3 regions of the Rahnella sp. R3(2024) genome follow, and region 1 is predicted to be linked to each of the others. Evidence: predicted binding sites of a transcription regulator. Region 1 holds the regulator's gene; each other region holds the start of a gene.
What was found. The regulator PurR, encoded in region 1, represses purine synthesis genes. The targets are predictions, from matches to a motif close to CANGCAAACGTTTGCNTG.
Positions count from the first base shown of each region.

Region 2: serA (phosphoglycerate dehydrogenase) is a predicted target of PurR. The motif match lies at 2,354-2,371, and genes of this name have one in related genera.
Region 3: purH (bifunctional phosphoribosylaminoimidazolecarboxamide formyltransferase/IMP cyclohydrolase) is a predicted target of PurR. The motif match lies at 2,515-2,532, and genes of this name have one in related genera.

Region 1 is NZ_JBHGBU010000001.1:3,959,101-3,963,493, reverse strand. Features, by position in the region: gene ABSH60_RS18065 (NlpC/P60 family protein) at 43-957, shown strand; gene ABSH60_RS18060 (YnhF family membrane protein) at 1,122-1,211, opposite strand; gene purR (HTH-type transcriptional repressor PurR) at 1,545-2,570, shown strand; gene punR (DNA-binding transcriptional activator PunR) at 2,768-3,673, opposite strand; gene punC (purine nucleoside transporter PunC) at 3,810-4,393, shown strand, end outside.
Region 2 is NZ_JBHGBU010000001.1:3,122,510-3,126,902, reverse strand. Features, by position in the region: gene ABSH60_RS14010 (5-formyltetrahydrofolate cyclo-ligase) at 1-58, shown strand, start outside; gene asr (acid resistance repetitive basic protein Asr) at 317-730, shown strand; gene serA (phosphoglycerate dehydrogenase) at 1,033-2,271, opposite strand; gene rpiA (ribose-5-phosphate isomerase RpiA) at 2,621-3,283, opposite strand; gene ABSH60_RS13990 (LysR family transcriptional regulator ArgP) at 3,511-4,393, shown strand, end outside.
Region 3 is NZ_JBHGBU010000001.1:2,454,499-2,458,891, reverse strand. Features, by position in the region: rRNA gene ABSH60_RS11175 (23S ribosomal RNA) at 1-51, opposite strand, end outside; tRNA gene ABSH60_RS11170 (tRNA-Glu) at 275-350, opposite strand; rRNA gene ABSH60_RS11165 (16S ribosomal RNA) at 493-2,035, opposite strand; gene purH (bifunctional phosphoribosylaminoimidazolecarboxamide formyltransferase/IMP cyclohydrolase) at 2,719-4,308, shown strand; gene purD (phosphoribosylamine--glycine ligase) at 4,355-4,393, shown strand, end outside.

The DNA of each region.
Region 1 (4,393 bases):
ACATCTCTGATGTTTAACCTAACCACCTATGGTAACGAAGCTATGCGCTTACTGTTCACGCTTTTTGTGCTGCTCTTTACCCAGCTGTTTCTGAATATTGCTCATGCGTCACCGCAGAGTCGTGTTTCTGCCGATCAGCGAAAGAGTCATGTTAATCAGGTTGCCCCTGAGGAACGTCGAAAGCGAAAAACGGTTGCAGCGAAAACCACTAAAAAAACCAAAGTGGCACCGGTGAAAGAACAACAGAGTCAGGAAAAAAATGCCAGTAAGAGAGTCAAAAGCACCGAACTGGTGACGCGAAAGGCCTCTTCTGTCAAAACAGTGAAAACGACGCGGGCTGAAAGTAAGGCCGAGAGTAAGAAAGAAAAAACACTCAAAACCACCAGAGCTGAAACCAAAGCAGATAAGAAAAGTAAAACCCGGGCTTTGGCGAAAAACACCACCGCAAAGACCAGCAAGAAAGAAGCGTATGGCCGACACCGAAAAGGCAAGAAATTAGCCGAAGAAGACAGCAAGCCCATTACGTTAAGCGCGACCCACAAGAAACGTTATCAGCATGCTCAGCAAACGGCGATGACCAAGCTGATGCACCAGGTCGGCAAACCTTATCGCTGGGGTGGTACCTCACCCAATACCGGTTTCGATTGCAGTGGTTTAGTGTATTACGCGTATAAAGATCTGATTCGTATCAAAATGCCACGCACCGCCAACGAGATGTACCACCTGCGCGATGCCGCACCGGTGAAACGCGGTGAACTGGAGTCCGGCGATCTGGTCTTCTTTAGAATTAATAACCGCGGTGCCGCGGACCATGTCGGGGTATACGTCGGTAACGGCAAGTTTATTCAGTCTCCGCGTACCGGTGAAGACATCAAAATTACCTCACTGGGCGACGATTACTGGCAAGATCATTATGTAGGTGCACGTCGGGTAATGACCCCGAAAACGATCCGATAATAAGCAGTTCGTTAAATTTGAAGTTCCGCTAATCATCACTGAATAGCATTTAACGAAGCGTTTGTGCAGGGAAGAATGTCGGCGAAAAAGGGTCAATGTGCAAAATTGAAAAAGGGCGATCCCTGTATAGGGTTCGCCCTTTTTGTTGCCCGATGACAGAGCTTTTAGTTCATCACTGCGGTGAAGCTGAAAGCGATAATCATAAGCAACGCGCAAACGGTGGTAATCAACGACAATTTCAGATTACTGTCCATAAAACCCCCTTACGGATCAATTGTGGCGTTTCATTAAGCCACATAAAATGTGTGCCAACGCATTTTCTCATACTTCATCGCTAAAATCCCGCGTTGATTCATGCGCGATATTCCACAATAACACTTCCACTTTGCTGCATTATAAGAGAAAATTGTCGGTTACCACGCCTGTGTGCCGGTCGATTTCACCCGAGAGCGTTTTGCGCCTCACTCTGACGAATCCACCCAACGATTTCACTGCCTTTTTAAAAGCTCGCAGTGAAATCCACGCAAGCAAACGATTAACATAATGCTAACGTGCTGAAACACGTGAGTTCAGGAGTCATTGTTTACATGGCAACGATTAAAGATGTCGCTAAGCGCGCTGGCGTTTCCACCACAACCGTGTCGCACGTCATCAATAAAACACGTTTCGTCGCCGAAGACACCAAAACCGCGGTTCTGCTGGCTATCAAAGAGCTTCACTACTCGCCAAGCGCCGTTGCGCGCAGCCTGAAGGTCAATAACACCAAAACCATTGGCCTGCTGGCGACCTCAAGTGAAGCGCCCTACTTTGCCGAAGTCATTGAAGCCGTTGAAAACAGCTGTTTCTCCAAAGGCTACACGCTGATTTTGTGTAACTCGCATAATAATCTGGAGAAACAACAGGCCTATCTGCAAATGCTGGCGCAAAAACGCGTCGACGGCTTGCTGGTAATGTGCGCGGAATATCCGGATGAACTGCTGAATATGCTGGAAGAATACCGCTCCATTCCGATGGTCGTCATGGACTGGGGCGAGGCGCGCAAAAACTTCACTGACAGCATTATCGATAACGCCTTCGAAGGCGGTTATATGGCCGGTCGTTATCTGATTGAACGCGGGCATCGTGATATTGGCGTGATCCCAGGGCAACTGGCGCGTAATACCGGTGGCGGTCGGTTCCAGGGTTTCGTCAAGGCGCTGAACGAAGCCAACATTCCTCTGCGCGAAGAGTGGGTAGTTCAGGGTGATTTCGAACCGGAATCGGGGTATCAGGCGATGCACAAAATCCTGATGCAGAAACAGCGCCCTACTGCTGTTTTCTGTGGCGGTGATGTGATGGCGATGGGGGCTATCTGTGCGGCAGATGAGCTCGGTTTACGCGTACCGCAGGATATTTCGGTGATCGGATATGACAATGTGCGAAATGCGCGTTACTTCTCTCCGGCATTAACCACTGTGCATCAGCCGAAAGAGCGTCTGGGCGAAATGGCGTTTACCATGCTGCTGGACAGAATTATCAGCAAACGCGAAGAATCACAGACCATTGAGGTCCATCCCAAACTGGTCGAGCGCCGGTCAGTAGCCGACGGCCCTTTCCGCGATTATCGCCGTTAACAAAAATCTGACGCCTGCCTGTGCAGGCGTTTTTTCTCGTCCCGATCAATACTGGCTTCCGGTATCAGCAGCGTTTAAACAGAGACGATGAGGGTATTAACTCCCATCAGGCCAATGCGGGGATAAGAGTTACGTTCTGACCAAACATTTATCACACCAGTAAACATCCGCCTCCCGGAGAGGTGGATGTTTATTTTCTAATCCCGTAACCATTCCTGATTCATCGTTTCTGTATCGCCCATATATTCCAGCAGCCAGGCCAGCGAAGGAGAGGAGTTACTCTGATCCCACGTCAGGCAACACGGGCTGTCAGGGAACGTATTCTCCAGCGCCAGAACCTGTAATTTCTGCTGTTCAATCTGATGACTCACGCGATGAACCGGCATCATCCCTACGCATAAACCTTCGCTCAGACACTCCAGCGCGCAAGTCCAGTCAGGCACGACCAGGCGCCGCTGATTATCCAGCGTCCAGGTATCACGCTTGGGTAAGGTGCGCGAAGTATCCTCCAGACACAGCGCCGGATAAGGCCGCAGTTGGTCATCGTTCAGCCTGCCGGAGAGATGCGCAAGCGGATGCTGAGGGCTGACGACACAGTGCCAATCCATAAAACCCATATCGCGAAAACTGAAACGCCCGCCCACCGGCACCGCCCGCGTCGCGCCAATTGCCACGTCTGCGCGGCCATCGACCAGCGCATCCCAGACGCCGTTAAATACTTCGGAATGAATGATAAGTTCCGTATCGGGGAAATGACGGTAGAAATCGAGCACCAGCCGCCGCGTTCTGGCGGGTTTCACAATTCGGTCTACCGCCACCCGCAGCTCGCCACGCCAGCCGTTTGCGACCTGCTGGCACTGCCGACGCGTAGCTATCATTTTTTTTGTCAGAATCCGTGCTTCATCAACGAAAACTTTTCCGGCAGGCGTCAGCACCACGTCACGGTGACGCCGTTCAAACAAAGGAACAGCCAGCCAGTTCTCCAGCTGACGAACGGTATAGCTGATGGCAGAAGGCACACGGTGAAGATCCTGCGCTGCTGCGCTGAAACTACCGGTACGTGCTACCGCATCAACTACTTCAAGGGCGTATTCTGACCACATCACTTAGCCTTCAATATTTTTCACAGCAGATTGCAAATATTAGCGTTTCACAAGACTGTTATCAAAGCGTTAAACTCTGCATCCCAACTGTTTTCTGCATCACATCATCTGCAATACATAAATTAACGAGACAAAAATGAAACCCTCCTTTGGATTTATGCTCTATCTCGCCGGATTGAGCATGCTCGGCTTTTTAGCCACAGATATGTATCTTCCCGCCTTCAGCGCGATGCAAATCAGCCTGATGACCAGTCCGGGCATGATCAGCGCCAGCCTGAGTATTTTCCTCGGTGGTTTCGCGATCGGACAACTGCTCTGGGGCCCCCTCTCCGACCGCATTGGCCGTAAACCGGTGCTGCTTATCGGCCTGACGCTGTTTGCCATTGGCTGTCTGGGTATTTTGTGGGTGGAAAATGTGCGTGCGCTGCTGGCGCTGCGTTTCTTACAGGCCGTTGGTGTGTGTGCCGCCGCAGTCACATGGCAGGCGATCGTCGTTGACCGTTTCTCACCGGATGTGGCAAAAAAAACCTTCGCCAGCATCATGCCGCTGGTCGCACTCTCGCCGGCTCTGGCACCGCTGCTCGGCGCATGGGTACTGAATCACTTTGACTGGGAAGCGATTTTCGCTCTGCTGACGGGGGTTACGGTGATCCTCCTTATCACCACGTTGACCTTGCGTGATAAAAAGCACGCAGAACATCCTCCCGAAAATAAAGCCGG
Region 2 (4,393 bases), 840 kb from region 1:
GCACTGGGACGTACCTTTGCCGGAAGTCATTACACCCGGAAAAATATGGACGTGGTAAAAAACCGTCCCGGATCCTGATGCCTGCACATGACAGCGTACCACCCTCTTCAGTATGTTGTAACTAAGTCTCTAAAAAACCAGCCACAATACATACAACCCAATCAACGCATTGAAATACATGTTATTTTTCATTTATACATAGCGTTACACGCCGAAACCATTCACTCACGGACAACCTGAGCCGACACGCATACTATTCTCTCATCGGCCCCGCAGTGGGGTAGACACACAAACCAAAATTCTTGAGGAATAAACGATGAAAAAAGTATTAGCTCTGGTTGTAGCCGCTGCAATGGGCCTGTCTTCTGTCGCTTTCGCTGCTGAAACTACAGCAACTCCGGCGCCTGCTGCGACCACAACAACGGCAGCTCCGGCTCATGCCACCAAGCATAAAGCCCACAAGAAACCTGTTCAGAAAGCTCAGGCAGCCAAGAAACACAAAAAAGCAGCCAAAAAAGCGCCAGTGGCTCAGAAAGCACAAGCGGCTAAAAAACACGTGAAGCACGCTAAGAAAGCAGCTCCGGTTGCTCAGAAAGCCCAGGCTGCCAAGAAACACGTGAAACACGCTAAGAAAGCGGCTCCGGTTGCTCAGAAAGCCCAGGCTGCCAAGAAACACGTGAAACATGCTAAGAAAGCTGCTCCGGCTGCAAAAGCAACACCAGCAGCATAAGAAGTAAACCAGAAGTCTTTGTGAACGCATCTGCTCACATTTATCAAGACTGAATAATTTAACACCCGGTTCGCCGGGTGTTTTTTTCTCCAGTGTCTATCCGGAGGTACTGACAGATGATGCTGCGCCGCTACCTGTTCGAAATCACCTTTTCATCCATGATCCTCTGCGGATTGATCACCCTCTCCTTTTACTTCTGAAACGTGAAGCGCCTTCCAGGACGCTTAAACGCCTGACACCCCATTTTATGCAGACACAAAAAAACCGCCTTTCGGCGGCTTTGTCATTTATGGCTGATACGATCAGTAGAGCAAACGGGCACGAATGGTTCCCGGTATCGCTTTCATCAGCTGTAACGCGGTAGTCAGCGTCGCGATATCTGTTTCCGCATCGATAACCACATAACCAATTTCCGGGCTGGTTTGCAGATACTGCGCGGCGATGTTGATGCCCTGCTCCGCAAAAATCTGGTTGATGCTGGTCAGCACGCCCGGACGGTTTTCGTGGATATGCAACAGACGGCTGGCTTTCTCAGTGTGTGCTGGCAAAGAGGCTTCGGGGAAGTTAACCGCTGACAGTGTTGAACCGTTGTCAGAGTATTTCGCCAGTTTGCCTGCCACTTCGAGGCCGATACCTTCCTGCGCTTCCATGGTCGAACCGCCAATGTGCGGCGTCAGCAGCACGTTGTCGAATTCACACAGCGGAGAATTGAAAGGATCGCTGTTGGTCGCTGGCTCTTCCGGGAAGACGTCGATCGCCGCACCGGAAAGATGTTTGCTGCGCAGTGCATTGCACAGAGCAGGAATGTCGATGACCGTTCCGCGCGAGGCGTTGATCAGCAGCGCGCCCGGCTTCATCTGCGCCAGCTGCACTTCAGAAATCATGTCTTTTGTCCCGGCGGTTTCGGGCACATGCAGCGTCACGACGTCGCTGGTATTGAGCAGTTCCTGCAACGAAGCAATAGGCTGCGCATTACCCAACGGCAATTTGCTTTCGATGTCGTAGTAGAACACGCGCATCCCGAGGCTTTCTGCCAGGATGCCCAGCTGCGTACCGATATGGCCGTAACCAATGATACCCAGACGTTTGCCGCGTGCTTCAAATGAACCGACGGCCAGCTTGTTCCAGATACCACGGTGCGCTTTCGCATTCGCTTCAGGAATACCGCGCATCATCAGCAACATTTCACCCAGCACCATTTCGGCTACTGAGCGGGTGTTAGAAAACGGTGCGTTGAACACCGGAACACCGCGACGCGTGGCGGCTTTCAGATCAACCTGATTGGTCCCGATACAGAAACACCCAACAGCCACCAGTTTTTCTGCTGCCTGGAACACTTCTTCGGTCAGCTGAGTACGCGATCGGAGTCCAACAAAGTGCGCATCACGAATCGACTCTTTCAGCGATTCTGTATCTAAAGCACCTTTGTGAAATTCAATATTGGTGTAACCCGCGGCACGGAGTGTATCAACCGCACTTTGGTGGACGCCTTCCACTAACAAAAATTTAATCTTGTCTTTCTCAAGTGATACTTTTGCCATTTCCCGACCCTATATTTTCTGGCTGAATTCGAACTGCGAGGTGATTGCTCACAGCCAACATAACAAAAAATCCGCCATCATCAATACAAACGATTGCCTGCCAGGCAGCAGAAGGCTCACCGTGCCTGTTGGTTTTTAGCATTTCATGCTGGTTAGATTTTACAGCGCCAGACGTTCAGGAGGAGAAATACTGAAATGTGACATAAGTCACCAAATTAAAGCCTTTGAAGAAAAGATGATTCAACCAGAAAATTATCATCTTCATAACATTGCGTTATGACAGCGGGATGACAAGGCGGAGGCTGGCTGCTTTGGGGAAAAGCAGCCAGATCTTCTGCTTATATCGTCATTACTTCAGTTTAACGGTTTTCACGCCTTCGGAAGTCCCGACCAGCGCCACGTCTGCGCCACGGTTTGCGAACAGGCCAACGGTCACCACACCGGCAATGCTGTTGATCTTATTTTCCATCGCGACGGCATCCAGAATGTTCAGGTTATGCACATCGAGGATCACGTTACCGTTATCTGTCAGCACATTCTGACGGTATTCCGGCAGGCCGCCGAGTTTCACCAGCTCACGTGCAACATAGGAGCGCGCCATCGGGATCACTTCCACCGGCAGCGGGAATTTACCCAGCACATCGACCTGTTTGGAGGCATCCACAATACAGATGAATTTTTTGGCAATCGCCGCAATGATTTTTTCGCGGGTCAGCGCTGCGCCGCCGCCTTTGATCATTTGCATTGAACCGTTGATTTCATCTGCGCCGTCGACATACACATCCAGCGAATCGACTTCGTTACTGTCGAAAACATGGATGCCAAGGCTTTTCAGTTTTGCGGTAGACGCGTCGGAGCTGGAGACTGCGCCTTCGATTTGGCCTTTGATGGACCCCAGTGCATCAATGAAATGCGCGGCGGTGGATCCGGTACCAACACCGACAATGGTGCCCGGCGTAACGTAATCCAGTGCGGCCCAGCCGACTGCTTTCTTCAATTCTTCCTGCGTCATAATGGCTTCTCTGTCTGATAACCCGAAAGTGGCGTGAATAGTTCGGTGAAACGAATTGTGCCGGTGATTATAAAGCATGTCCCGGCAGATTGGGCAGCCAAGAGCGTGACCAGCTCACACTTATTAAGTGCAATTGCGCTGCAAACACCAAGATTTTCCTCACCACAAAAACTGACAAACTGTGGCATAGTGTCCGGATAATATTGAACCCAAGGGACAGAACTCCGATGAAACGCCCGGACTATAGAACGTTGCAGGCACTGGACGCGGTCATCCGTGAGCGCGGTTTTGAACGCGCCGCACAGAAGCTATGCATCACACAATCGGCCGTCTCTCAGCGTATTAAGCAACTGGAAAATTTATTCGGCCAACCGCTGCTGGTGCGTACCGTTCCACCCCGCCCGACCGAGCAGGGACAGAAATTACTGGCCTTGCTGCATCAGGTGGAATTGCTGGAAGAAGAGTGGCTGGGCAGTGACAGCAACAGCGACAGTAATGATACGCCACTGCTGCTTTCGCTGGCGGTCAACGCCGACAGTCTGGCGACCTGGCTGTTACCGGCGCTGAAATCGGTGCTGGTCGACTCCCCTATCCGCCTGAATTTGCAGGTCGAAGATGAAACACGCACACAGGAACGTCTGCGTCGCGGTGAAGTGGTCGGTGCGGTGAGTATTCAGCCACAGCCGCTGCCGAGCTGTCTGGTCGATCAACTGGGCGCGCTGGACTATCTGTTTGTCGGTTCCAAACCCTTTGCCGATCGCTACTTCCCGAACGGCGTCACCCGCTCCGCCTTGCTGAAAGCGCCTGCGGTGGCGTTTGACCACCTCGACGATATGCATCAGGCCTTCCTGCAACAGAACTTCGATTTGTCGCCGGGCAGTGTGCCGTGCCATATCGTTAACTCGTCGGAAGCCTTCGTGCAGCTGGCGCGTCAGGGCACTACCTGTTGCATGATCCCGCATCTGCAAATCGAGAAAGAACTGGAGAGCGGCGAACTGATCGACCTGACGCCGGGCCTGTTCCAGCGCCGTATGCTTTACTGGCACCGTTTTGCGCCGGAAAGCCGCATGATGCGTAAAGTCACCGACGCGCTGCTGGCCCACGGGCATC
Region 3 (4,393 bases), 1.5 Mb from region 1:
CATCGCCTCTGACTGCCTAGGCATCCACCGTGTACGCTTAGTCGCTTAACCTCACAACCCGAAGGTGTCTTAAAGACATCGTCGCGCTGCGATTATTTGAGAGACTCTGTTACAGACTAATCCACCACTCAGTACTTCTACGGAGAGTGATGTTCAGCTGTAAACTTTCAATTTTCAGCTTGTTCCAGATTGTTAAAGAGCAATATCTTAAACACGACTCGTTAAAGTCATCTTTAAGATATTCGGTGATAATGTCTTTCACACATTATCGGAGTGGCGTCCCCAAGGGGATTCGAACCCCTGTTACAGCCGTGAAAGGGCAGTGTCCTAGGCCTCTAGACGATGGGGACACGAAAAATCCGCACCAGACCACGCCGTGGTTTGGCACTTTTCGCATCAGCGTAAGGTTGCCCTTACCGCATCAACAGGTGCTCTTGCTCATTAATTTCATCAGACAATCTGTGTGGACACTGCACAATGCGTATCTTTAGGTAAGGAGGTGATCCAACCGCAGGTTCCCCTACGGTTACCTTGTTACGACTTCACCCCAGTCATGAATCACAAAGTGGTAAGCGCCCTCCCGAAGGTTAAGCTACCTACTTCTTTTGCAACCCACTCCCATGGTGTGACGGGCGGTGTGTACAAGGCCCGGGAACGTATTCACCGTAGCATTCTGATCTACGATTACTAGCGATTCCGACTTCATGGAGTCGAGTTGCAGACTCCAATCCGGACTACGACATACTTTATGAGGTCCGCTTGCTCTCGCGAGTTTGCTTCTCTTTGTATATGCCATTGTAGCACGTGTGTAGCCCTACTCGTAAGGGCCATGATGACTTGACGTCATCCCCACCTTCCTCCGGTTTATCACCGGCAGTCTCCTTTGAGTTCCCACCATTATGTGCTGGCAACAAAGGATAAGGGTTGCGCTCGTTGCGGGACTTAACCCAACATTTCACAACACGAGCTGACGACAGCCATGCAGCACCTGTCTCAGAGTTCCCGAAGGCACTAAGCTATCTCTAGCGAATTCTCTGGATGTCAAGAGTAGGTAAGGTTCTTCGCGTTGCATCGAATTAAACCACATGCTCCACCGCTTGTGCGGGCCCCCGTCAATTCATTTGAGTTTTAACCTTGCGGCCGTACTCCCCAGGCGGTCGACTTAACGCGTTAGCTCCGGAAGCCACGCCTCAAGGGCACAACCTCCAAGTCGACATCGTTTACAGCGTGGACTACCAGGGTATCTAATCCTGTTTGCTCCCCACGCTTTCGCACCTGAGCGTCAGTCTTTGTCCAGGGGGCCGCCTTCGCCACCGGTATTCCTCCAGATCTCTACGCATTTCACCGCTACACCTGGAATTCTACCCCCCTCTACAAGACTCTAGCTTGCCAGTTTCAAATGCAGTTCCCAAGTTAAGCTCGGGGATTTCACATCTGACTTAACAAACCGCCTGCGTGCGCTTTACGCCCAGTAATTCCGATTAACGCTTGCACCCTCCGTATTACCGCGGCTGCTGGCACGGAGTTAGCCGGTGCTTCTTCTGCGAGTAACGTCAATGTACAGTGCTATTAACACTGAACCCTTCCTCCTCGCTGAAAGTGCTTTACAACCCTAAGGCCTTCTTCACACACGCGGCATGGCTGCATCAGGCTTGCGCCCATTGTGCAATATTCCCCACTGCTGCCTCCCGTAGGAGTCTGGACCGTGTCTCAGTTCCAGTGTGGCTGGTCATCCTCTCAGACCAGCTAGGGATCGTCGCCTAGGTGAGCCATTACCCCACCTACTAGCTAATCCCATCTGGGCACATCCGATGGCGTGAGGCCCGAAGGTCCCCCACTTTGCTCTTGCGAGGTCATGCGGTATTAGCTACCGTTTCCAGTAGTTATCCCCCTCCATCAGGCAGTTTCCCAGACATTACTCACCCGTCCGCCGCTCGTCACCCAGAGAGCAAGCTCTCCTGTGCTACCGCTCGACTTGCATGTGTTAGGCCTGCCGCCAGCGTTCAATCTGAGCCATGATCAAACTCTTCAATTAAAAGTTCGATTTGCTTAAACACGTTAAGCGGTGCTCAAAAATTAACTTTCGTAATAATTCACTAAAATGAATTACTGCTTGGTCACTCTTTAAGACTTGATATTTTTTGCCACCGAGGTGGCTGATATCGTCTTGTGAGTGCCCACACAGATTGTCTGATAAATTGTTAAAGAGCAGTGAGTTACGCGCTTTCGCTTGCTAACTCGAGGTGGCGTATATTACGCTTTCCTCATTCAGTGTCAACCGTTTATTTCATCCGGTCATCACTGCTTTTAATATTTCCGACCCGGTTACTTCGTGATGTTGTTCACGTTGTTCCCTGTCGATGGAGCGGCATTATAGGGAGTTCTGAGCAGGCCGCAAGAGGTAATTTTAAGAAAAAACACCGTTTGCTGCATTACACAGCAAACACACTGCTTATACCGTCTTTTGCACAGATTTATCCACAGAGGCACAGGAATCTCAAATTTTGCGAGCGTCGCGCAATCGTTTTCGCTACAATTTCGCGCGTCAGTTTTCATTGCCCTTTACGGGTGATAAATGAAAAGTCAGTCGCCGAAGGGAAGTTATCTGAGTTCAATCCCGCGTTTTTCTGCGAATTGCTCTATATAGAGAGAAGAAAAGCATCATTGCATTCAGATAACGCTCTTTACTGCGACTCCAAAGCCAAGGATATAACCACCATGCAACAATCTCGTCCAATCCGCCGCGCCCTGCTCAGTGTTTCTGACAAAGCCGGTATCGTAGAATTCGCCCAGGCCCTGTCTTCGCGTGGTGTTGAATTGCTTTCCACTGGCGGTACCGCCAGCCTGTTGGCTAAAGCCGGTCTGCCAGTCACTGAAGTGTCTGACTACACGGGTTTCCCGGAAATGATGGATGGACGCGTCAAAACCCTGCACCCGAAAGTACACGGTGGGATCCTCGGTCGTCGCGGGAAAGATGATGAAATTATGGCGCAGCATTCTATTGCGCCAATCGACATGGTGGTCGTTAATCTTTATCCGTTCGCACAAACCGTCGCGCGCCCGGACTGTTCACTGGAAGATGCCGTAGAAAACATTGATATCGGCGGCCCGACCATGGTTCGCTCAGCAGCAAAGAACCATAAAGATGTGGCGATCGTAGTAAAAAGCAGTGACTACGATGCTGTCATTGCCGAGATGGATGCCAATGGCAGCTCGCTGACGCTGGCGACCCGTTTCAATCTGGCGATTAAAGCCTTCGAGCATACGGCTTCTTACGACGGCATGATTGCGAACTACTTCGGCACAATGGTCCCGGCTTATCACGGCGATACTGAATCAGCTTCCGGCCAGTTCCCGCGCACGCTGAATCTTAGCTATATAAAGAAACAAGATATGCGTTATGGCGAGAACAGCCACCAGAACGCTGCCTTCTATATAGAAGAGAACGTCAGTGAAGCGTCGGTTGCTACCTCGACTCAGCTTCAGGGCAAGGCGCTTTCCTATAACAACATTGCGGATACCGACGCAGCTCTGGAATGCGTGAAAGAATTTTCGGAGCCCGCCTGCGTTATCGTTAAACATGCCAACCCTTGCGGCGTGGCTGTCGGCAACAACATTCTGGCCGCTTACGAGCGCGCCTATCAGACTGACCCGACATCGGCTTTCGGCGGCATTATTGCCTTTAACCGCGAACTGGATGCTGAAACGGCAAAAGCCATCATCAGCCGTCAGTTTGTGGAAGTGATCATCGCGCCATCCGTCAGTGCCGACGCACTCGCTTTGACCGCCGCGAAACAAAACGTCCGCGTGCTGACCTGCGGCCAGTGGCAAGATCGCCAGAATGCGCTCGACTTCAAACGTGTTAACGGCGGCCTGCTGGTTCAGGATCGTGATTTGGGTATGGTTGAAGCGGCCGATCTGCGCGTGGTATCTGAGCGCCAGCCGACTGAGCAGGAACTGACAGATGCGCTGTTTTGCTGGAAGGTGGCAAAATTCGTCAAATCCAACGCCATTGTTTATGCGCGTGACAAAATGACCATCGGTATCGGCGCTGGGCAGATGAGCCGCGTTTACTCCGCCAAAATTGCCGGTATTAAAGCCGCCGATGAAGGTCTGGAAGTTGCCGGTTCCGTAATGGCCTCCGACGCTTTCTTCCCGTTCCGCGACGGGATCGATGCCGCAGCAGCCGTCGGCATTACCTGCGTTATCCAGCCAGGTGGTTCTATCCGTGACGATGAAGTGATCGCTGCGGCTAACGAACACGGCATTACGATGCTGTTTACCGATATGCGCCACTTCCGTCATTAATTTTCTTTTAGCGGGTGCGATGCGCCCGCTCATCCGGAGTCTTCGAATGAATATTTTAATTATCGGTAACGGCGGGCGTGAACAT